DNA from 4 places in the Psychrobacter sp. C 20.9 genome. Region 2 is predicted to be linked to each of the others. Evidence: predicted binding sites of a transcription regulator. Region 2 holds the regulator's gene; each other region holds the start of a gene.
The links. The regulator PhoB, encoded in region 2, activates phosphate uptake and scavenging genes when phosphate is short. The targets are predictions, from matches to a motif close to TGTCATNAANCTGTCATAA.
Positions count from the first base shown of each region.

Region 1 (2,213 bases), on a different contig from region 2:
GGCCGATGTACAAGATACGCTAAAATCACGTGAGCGTGCGAGCTTAGATGATATTTTGACCATTCCATTGGCAAAAAATACCAATTGGACAGAAGAAGAGAAGCAGCAAGAGCTTGAAAATAATGCTCAAGGTATCTTGGGGTATGTGGTACGTTGGGTAAACCAAGGCGTAGGCTGTTCCAAAGTACCTGATATCAATGATGTTGGCTTGATGGAAGATCGTGCTACCTTACGTATCTCTAGCCAGCATATTGCCAACTGGTTACATCATGATGTGGTAAGCGAGCAGCAAGTGATGGACACAATGAAACGTATGGCAAAAGTCGTCGATGAGCAAAATGCAGGCGATAGTGATTACCAGCCAATGGCAGATAACTTTGATAACTCTTATGCATTTAAAGCAGCCTGTGATTTGGTCTTTAAAGGACGCGAGCAGCCTAGTGGTTATACTGAACCATTGTTGCATCAAGCGCGCCTTGATCTAAAAGCCAATGCTTAGAGAGGCCGGCTTAGCAATGGGTATTTTAGCGTATGCTGAAGCCTAAGGTGTAGTATCTAATCTTGCTCGTTTGTAACGCTAAATATGTCATAAATACGCTGGTCGATTCTTCATAAGCGCTATTTATTTATCAATGGATAGCGCTATTTCTTGGGCAATTATTTTGTTTTTATTAAAATATTTTAATACTATAAGTAATGATATTAATCAATAAAAGCGCTATCTGCTTGAGTAGATAGCGCTTTTTTTTGTAGCTATTTGGATTTTATAGGTGACTTGTCATTTGATACTGGGGGTATCGAAAAAGCGAAAAAATATGTTGCAAATTATGTCAAAGTTGTTATGCTTGTACTCGAAGTATGAGTTTGGTAACGGATGTTACGCAATGGAGTGATAAAGACAACAGGTTACACGGCAGTTACGCTCTTAATCCCAGTCATGTAAATTATTGTTTTTTTCATCTTACTGTAATAGAACTTCGCCACACTTGTTTCTGACTAATCTCGGTAGCCAGTTACACATTATATCTTTGAGGATTTGTGACGATACCATTATGGGCGCCAGCTAATAACAGCTTGCTCATTACTACAATTGTAAAGTGGAGATACCCCATGAAAAAACTACTTTTAGCTACAGCAATCGCAGCCCTATCTGTATCAGCAGCCAATGCAGCACCAACCGTTTATGGTAAAGCATTTCTAAGTGCTGATTATGTCAATGGTGAATTTGATTCAAACGTTAATGATGCTTTTGATCGTGATGAAGATACCGTAGAAATTAACTCATACAGCTCACGTATTGGTCTAAAAGGCTCTGAAGCAATGACTGCCAACACTGATGTTGTTTATCAGTTAGAGTATGGCATCCGTGTTGATGGTGAAGATCGTACTTTCAAAAGCCGTGATACCTATCTTGGTGTAGTAAACAAAGACTTCGGTGAAATCCGCGCAGGTCGTAACCAATCTACCCTAGACTACATCAACAACGTCATCGTAAACGAAGGTTACTGGGACAACTTAGGTAGCAACAACCTTAACAGCAACCAACAACTTGCTGGTCTAAACATGTCTGATAGTGGTCGTATTAACAACTCTATCATTTGGAAAGCCCCTCAATACAACAACCTACCGCTAAACCTAGCGGTAATGTATAGCTCTGACGCTAATGAAGACAATGGCGCTAATGATAGTGATGATGGCTACGGCGCGGCGTTGACCTTTGATCAAGGTACTGGTTATACTCTAGGTCTTGCTTATGACAAAGACCAAAACGTCAACGGTGAGATCATCCGTGGTACGGCTACTGTAGATCTAGGTAAATACATGGCATACCCAGTACAGTTGGGCGCGTTATATCAGCAAGCTGACTTTGACTACTCTTCAGAAGACGAAAAAGGTCTGGTACTAAGTGCAAACATGGATCTAAACAACTTTGCTCGTCCAGCAAACGTATACGTTCAGTACAACAATACTGAAAGCTTGGATGGTAACGAAAATTCAGACTCAGATCAGATTGTTGTTGGTGGTAAGTACTTCTTTAAAGACAACGTCATCATGCACGCTTACGCTGGCTTGAACAAAGCTGACAATGTAAGTACTCAAGCAGCCGGTATCGATGATAATGGCGATGATGCAATGTTCGATACTATCGGCGATACAGAAGTATTCGTACTGGGTACTGGTCTAGAATACAGATTCTAATACCAACGCTACCA
Region 1 covers NZ_MRYC01000008.1:35,021-37,233, reverse strand. Annotated here, with positions in the region: gene BTW00_RS06865 (malate synthase G) at 1-499, shown strand, start outside; gene BTW00_RS06860 (porin) at 1,111-2,199, shown strand.
Region 1: the regulator PhoB is predicted to act here: its motif matches at 955-973, upstream of BTW00_RS06860 (porin).

Region 2 (2,213 bases):
ACCAAGTCCATCGTCCTCAACGGCAAATCGGCACCCATCCGATGTCTGCGTCCAGCTGATGGTAATATTACCGCCTTTTGGTGTATATTTAATCGCATTGATGACTAGGTTGGACAAGGCGCTAATCAAGTACACCTCCGACCCATATAACCCATCATAAGTATCTATGTGCAAATGAATGGTGTGCTTGTACGCTTGGTTATATGCCTGTGCATCATCATAGATATTGGTGAGGAGTTTGGTCATATCGACATCATTAAACTCATGCGTCTCTTCGATTTCAATCTTGGAGAGCAGTAATAAGTCATTTACGATTCGATTCATACGGGCTGTTTGCTGGGTCATCAGCTCAAAACCGCGACGCCACTGTGGCGGCATATCTGGCTGGTCAGAGAAGTTCTCCAAATAGCCCATCATTACTGTCAGCGGTGTGCGTAGCTCATGAGAGACATTCGCCACGAAGTCTTGGCGCATTTGCTCCAAATGCTGTACGCGGGTCACATCATAAATAAACAATAGCTTCTCGTCACCAAAAGGCGTGAGCTCAAATTTTAGATAACGACTGGGATCGCGCCACGATTCTATATGGACACCATCATTCGGCAGGGTGGTGTTTTGATAGTACTGGCGAAACTCGGGCACAATGATAAAGTCAAACACACTTTGGCCTTTGTCAGCTGGCTGCAGTGACAAGAGATCCTGCGCCGCCTGATTCCACCACTCTAACCCATCATCTTCATTCAGTAAGATGACCGCATCTCGCAATGCTCGCAGCGCACTTCTGATTTTCTCGAGTTGCTCCGCTGCATTTTGGCTAGCGATTTGTGCTGGCGCATCTTGCTGGTCATTATTATAGTTATGGTCTTTTTTCTTTTTTGCTGGCGCTATCTTGTTCATTTCTTATCCTTACCACTATCCGCTATTTTATTTATTGTTATGGTGGCATTATTCATACAAGATCAAGTTATCAAAAATCAACTTTTATAAGATTAGCTTGGCTCAATAAGACTAGAGAACCGATAGCCTGTACCGCGCACCGTTTGTATCAATGTATCACAATCATAAGGGCGCAATAGTTTACGTAGACGCTTGATATGTACATCAATGGTTCGATCTTCGATATAAACGTTACCGCCCCAAACCTGATCGAGCAGCTGCGTTCTTGTGTAAGCGCGCTCTGGGTGACTCATAAAAAATGCTAATAAGCGATATTCTGTTGGGCCGACCTCGATGACTTTTCCTGCGGCTGTCACGCGCTGGCTTTTGGTATCGAGACTCAGCTGACCAATTTCGATAGGCTTGTCGCTACTCATCGCGCTACTACGGCGCAAGACCGCTTTGATTCTGGAAATCAGCTCGCGCGTCGAAAAAGGCTTGGTCATGTAATCATCTGCACCTGCATCGAGGCCGTGAACCTTGCTGTCTTCTTCGCTTTTGGCCGTTAGCATAATGACGGGTATCTCAGAGAGCATCTCATCGCTTTTGAGCATACGACAAAAATCAACACCGCTCTTGTCTCCGGGCAACATCCAATCTAATAATATTAATGACGGTCTATGATCGACCACTTGCTGATGCGCTTCTGATACGTCAGCCGCTTGTAGGCTATCAAACCCAGCCATTTCTAGCGTCATCACAACCATTTCACGAATCGCAGGTTCATCTTCAACAATCAAAATTTTCTCATTATACATAGGACATTCTCGGTGTTAGCGGACAAAATCTGGCATATAAAAAGGCGATAAATACACACCAGTCTCTATCTATTAAACGGATTAATTATGACAGCCTGATGACACTCTGGTGTCAGATCTCCAATAGAAAATTAAGTGGTCCATCATTGACGCTTTCAACTTGCATATCAGCGCCAAACTGACCAGTGGCTACATTTGAATACTGGGTTTTGGCATAGTCGATGAGTTGCTCGAACAGCGCTTGTGCCGCATCAGGTGCCATCGCGCCACCAAAGTCAGGGCGGCGACCTTTATCCGTTTTTGCCATCAGCGTAAATTGTGACACTAATAACAATCCGCCGCCGACTTGCTGGACGTTTTTATCCAGTTTACCAAATTTGGCAGGGTCGTCGTCATTTTCAAAAATACGATAGGTCAATATTTTGTCAATCATTCGCTTGGCGGCGGCGAAATCATCATCATGACCCAACCCAATATAGGCCAATATCCCATGATCAATTTTGCCAACACAATGCTCAT
Region 2 covers NZ_MRYC01000014.1:52,193-54,405, reverse strand. Annotated here, with positions in the region: gene phoR (phosphate regulon sensor histidine kinase PhoR) at 1-897, opposite strand, end outside; gene phoB (phosphate regulon transcriptional regulator PhoB) at 990-1,694, opposite strand; gene dtd (D-aminoacyl-tRNA deacylase) at 1,807-2,213, opposite strand, start outside.

Region 3 (2,213 bases), on a different contig from region 2:
AAGGCGGATTGTGCTCGCCATCCTTATCACCCGTACCACCAACTGGCGTATCCGTTAAGCTGATTTCACGCATCGGTACTTGAATATCAGGCCGTGAGCCTTCGATATAGACTTTGCGCGAGGCGGGTAGGATACGGTGTAAGTCGCGCGCGTCTTCTTCAAAGCGCGCATCACTGGCGGCGCGGTGGGCAGGTGTCTTTAGCGCGTCGGCTTTTTTATCGGCTTTGGTGTCTGATACGAGAGGTATGTTATCGGCTGGGTTGTGCGTTTGGATTTGTGATGCCGCTGAGGCACTGTCAAAAGAGGCACTGTCAAAAGAGCTGCTGTTTGAAATAGTCATATGCTGTCCTAGCGTGTTGGTTTTTGAATAAAAGCAACACCGCCAGTAGCTGCGGGGCAAACACTCGTCATTCAGACAAATTTATATTATCAACACCTAACAGCGAGCAAAGAAATTGTCGCGGTTAATGGTCATCAAATAGTGGACGCCGCTTTCTATCTTCTCTCGTTATCTACGTATGCGACGTGCATCGTTAGACAATAGCGATGATAAAAAGGTATTTCTACGCGTCCGTTGTCATCAATAACAACGTGCTTAAGACTTCCCTGCGTCGGTACTAACCGCATCAGGTTCGGCGGGTGATCTCTCAGCGAATGTAGATAGGTGGCTACTTTTATCAATGTTTAACTATAAACGTTTAATAAAGTAGGCCAATGCTACACCGCACCCCGAGTCTGTCAGTGTTGTAAATCTTCTTCATACTAACAAAATTCTGCGTTAACGGCTAATGGAATTTGGATGAAAATATCAGGCGCTTATTTTGCTATTTAGCATGGATACAAAGAACAGGAGCTATTGATAATAATTAAAATTCCTTGATATTACTGATACTTAGAGGCGATGGCTAAATATTGTGTAAAGCGAATGCAGGATTTGAGAGGTTGTCATTAAACTGTCATAAAGATTTGGCAAGATAACGCTCATATCACAAACAATGCTTTTTTATATCGTTGTTAAATTTCAGGAGTCCTACATGCGTTATTCGTTATTAGCAGTGGCCGTTAGTTGTACATTAATGCTTACGGCGTGTAATAAGTCAACAGAGACGGCAGAACCAGCTGCTGATACGACCAGTAGCGCCGCTACCACGGCTGAAACCACCACTCAGACTCAGGCAACGCCTTCTGCTGACACGGGTTTCAAATCTGCTGAAGACATCGCCATGAATATCACAGGTGCAGGCGCATCATTCCCGCAGCCGATCTATGCCAAATGGTCTTATGACTATAACGCTGCCACAGGTGGCCAAGTCAACTATCAATCTATTGGTTCATCTGGTGGTATCAAACAAATCCAATCAAAAACCGTCGATTTTGGTGCTTCTGACGCGCCATTGACACCTGAAGAGCTTGAAGAGTCTGGTCTTATCCAGTTCCCAACCGTGATTGGCGGCGTTGTGCCAATCGTTAACATTGATGGCGTTGAGCCAGGTCAGTTAAAGCTAGATGGTGAAACCTTAGCCAATATCTATCTGGGTAAAATCAATAACTGGAATGATCCTGCGATCAAAGCCATGAACCCAGATTTGACTTTGCCAGATGCCGCCATCACCACAGTATTCCGCTCAGATGGTTCAGGTACGACGTTTAACTTCACAGATTATCTTGCCAAAGTATCAACAGATTGGAAAGATACCGTTGGTGTTGATAAAACGGTTAAGTGGCCAACCTCTGCAACTGGTGCAGGTGGTAAAGGTAACGAAGGCGTTTCAAGCTACGTCAACCGTATGAAAAACTCTATCGGCTATGTTGAGTATGCATATGCTAAGCAAAACAATATGTCACACACGGCATTGAAAAACGCAGCGGGTAACGTTGTGCAGCCTTCTGCTGAAACCTTTGCAGCCGCTGGTGACATCGATTGGTCACAACAAGAAGGCTTTTATAAAGTCATCACCAACTCTGAGACGGATCAAGCATGGCCGATCGCTGCTGCTACTTTCATCTTAGTTCATAAGCAACCAGAGAATCCTCAGCAAGTCGCTGGCGTGTTGAACTTCTTTGACTGGGCATATACCCAAGGTGATGACAGTGCCATGAGCCTAGATTATGTACCATTCTCTGATACGGCAGTGGCCTTGTTCAAAGAAAAGTGGAACGAAGTCAAAGGTAGTGATGGTCAGCCTGTTTATAAGCCAGCGCAATAAACGATC
Region 3 covers NZ_MRYC01000001.1:250,967-253,179, reverse strand. Annotated here, with positions in the region: gene thiC (phosphomethylpyrimidine synthase ThiC) at 1-340, opposite strand, end outside; TPP riboswitch at 587-742, opposite strand; gene pstS (phosphate ABC transporter substrate-binding protein PstS) at 1,035-2,207, shown strand.
Region 3: the regulator PhoB is predicted to act here: its motif matches at 944-962, upstream of pstS (phosphate ABC transporter substrate-binding protein PstS).

Region 4 (2,213 bases), on a different contig from region 2:
CATTAGTTTCCTCAGCAGTAGCAACTGACGATTTTGCAACAGGTTCTGATATATTGCCATGCTCCGCCAACCATGCTTCTGCTAACTTATCGACATTCTCCGTTATATCATCTGGGTGAGAGTCTTCCGGCTCAGTAATAGCCTGATTGACAGCTTGATCATTCGTTGATTCATCCATTGAGGATTGAGTAGCTAGCTCTTGATTAGATAAATCTGATTGAGTTTCTGTTTCTACCATCGGTGCTGCCACAGAGGTTTGTACTGCTTCTTCTAATGACACGTCAGTGACGACTTCACTCTGTGCATAGTTAGGCACAGTAGAGTTATCTATGCTGTTAGTGCTATAAGCCATCTGCTCACGCGCGAGCAAATCATCAACCGTATTTGCATCATTCCACGCAAAGCTTGGCTCGACTTTACGGGCAGGCGCTACGATAGGGTTTGATATCGTTGATGTGTTTGTGTCACTGACTGTACTGCCAAGCATAGCATTAGCAGGCGCTGCAGCCGGATACAGTGACTCGCTTTTTTCATCGCTAGACGTAGCTGCTGCTTTTGCTGTCGCCATAGAGGCTTTCACACTATCAGCCAATCCTGACGTCGATAAAAAATCCGCCAGTACATTGCTGAATCTGCCACTATTATCTACTGCGTGAGCACTATTCGCATCGTCAGCTGATTGCAACTCAAGTGGCAGCTGCTCGTACTCGGCTGTTTGATTGGTATTGTTTTCTGTGATGTTATCAGCGCTTTGTGAGACATTACTTTGTTGATCTGCTTGAACCGTGTCTTTATTTTTTAACCCTGAGCCAAGCCATGATAATGCTGTAATCTTCTGATATATAGCGAGCCAGTGGATATTAAAGGCAAAGGTCGCCGTAATCACAACGAAAACTGCTAAGAAAACCACACTCCCCCACTGCGATAGCAACTGTGCCAAACGCTCCTGCAACTCAAGACCGATAATACCACCAGCCACGCCTTCAAGCGCCATTGATGCAGGATTGGCTACTTGCTGAACCAATGCAACCAGTTGTGCAAATAATGCACTGGCACTCAACAACAAAAACACATAAGCGACCAGGCGCATGAGCCAAAATGTCGGCTTATTGTCCCACCAAATAAGGATAGACTCATAAACCACAAACGCTAAAAACCACCATGCACCATAGCCAAAAAAGCTATAGAGCAAGTCGGACAACCAAGCGCCCGTCTGGCCACCCATATTGTTAATAGTCGTCATATCGCTACTGATGTGCGACCAGCTAGGATCATTGCCTGTGTAAGTCATCAAAATAACAAACAAATAAACAGCCAGTATTAACCCAAGGAGGGTAAATATTCCCTTTTTTAAATACTCAATAAGCGGTGCTGATATCACGTAAAATCTGCCTTGTTGTTAATACTAAATGGTCGCCAGTGCATGACTAAGTCTAATCATGCTGACATAAAGTGCTGACATATAAAGGTACCTAGCAAAGTGTTTGGTTGAGATTCACCTCTCAAAAGGCCTGAGCATAGCAGTCATCGCTTAAGCTCTATCACACTTGGCATAACTTCTTATAATAACAAATACATAGGTACAGTGGCGACACTCTTATAAAGAAAGCGTGCAAGAAAGTAAATCAATGTACGATTTGCGCGAAAAATCTGCGAATAATCCAAAAGTTACTAACAGAATACTGCTAACAATTTTGTATAGACCCTATAAAATACCAGCTGTTTCTAGCACGAGTATTTCAAGGTTATCATGCTTTGATTCTAATGATAGCTGTGTTTGTTTTAGCAAACTTGCACTTTTTGCTATCTACCCTTATGTTATTATCACACAGCAATTAGAAAAACCATATTAGTAGCAACGCTTGACGTTTTTTTATTAGATTTATAACTCATATTTTTCATTCGTATATTTAGAAAGGAACCACTTATGGCAACTGACACTACTGCTTCACGTCACGAAAAGCTCATCATTTTAGGCTCAGGTCCTGCCGGTTATTCGGCTGCGGTCTATGCGGCACGCGCCAACCTTAAACCTGTTATGGTAACGGGTATAGAAGTGGGTGGCCAATTAACCACCACCACCGAAGTCGATAACTGGCCAGGCGATGCGCATGATTTGACCGGTCCTGCATTAATGGAGCGTATGAAGGCACATGCTGAGCGTTTCGGTACAGAATTGGTTTATGATCATATCAATGAGGTTAACTTGAGTG
Region 4 covers NZ_MRYC01000009.1:3,676-5,888, reverse strand. Annotated here, with positions in the region: gene BTW00_RS07380 (DNA translocase FtsK) at 1-1,381, opposite strand, end outside; gene trxB (thioredoxin-disulfide reductase) at 1,928-2,213, shown strand, end outside.
Region 4: the regulator PhoB is predicted to act here: its motif matches at 1,433-1,451, upstream of BTW00_RS07380 (DNA translocase FtsK).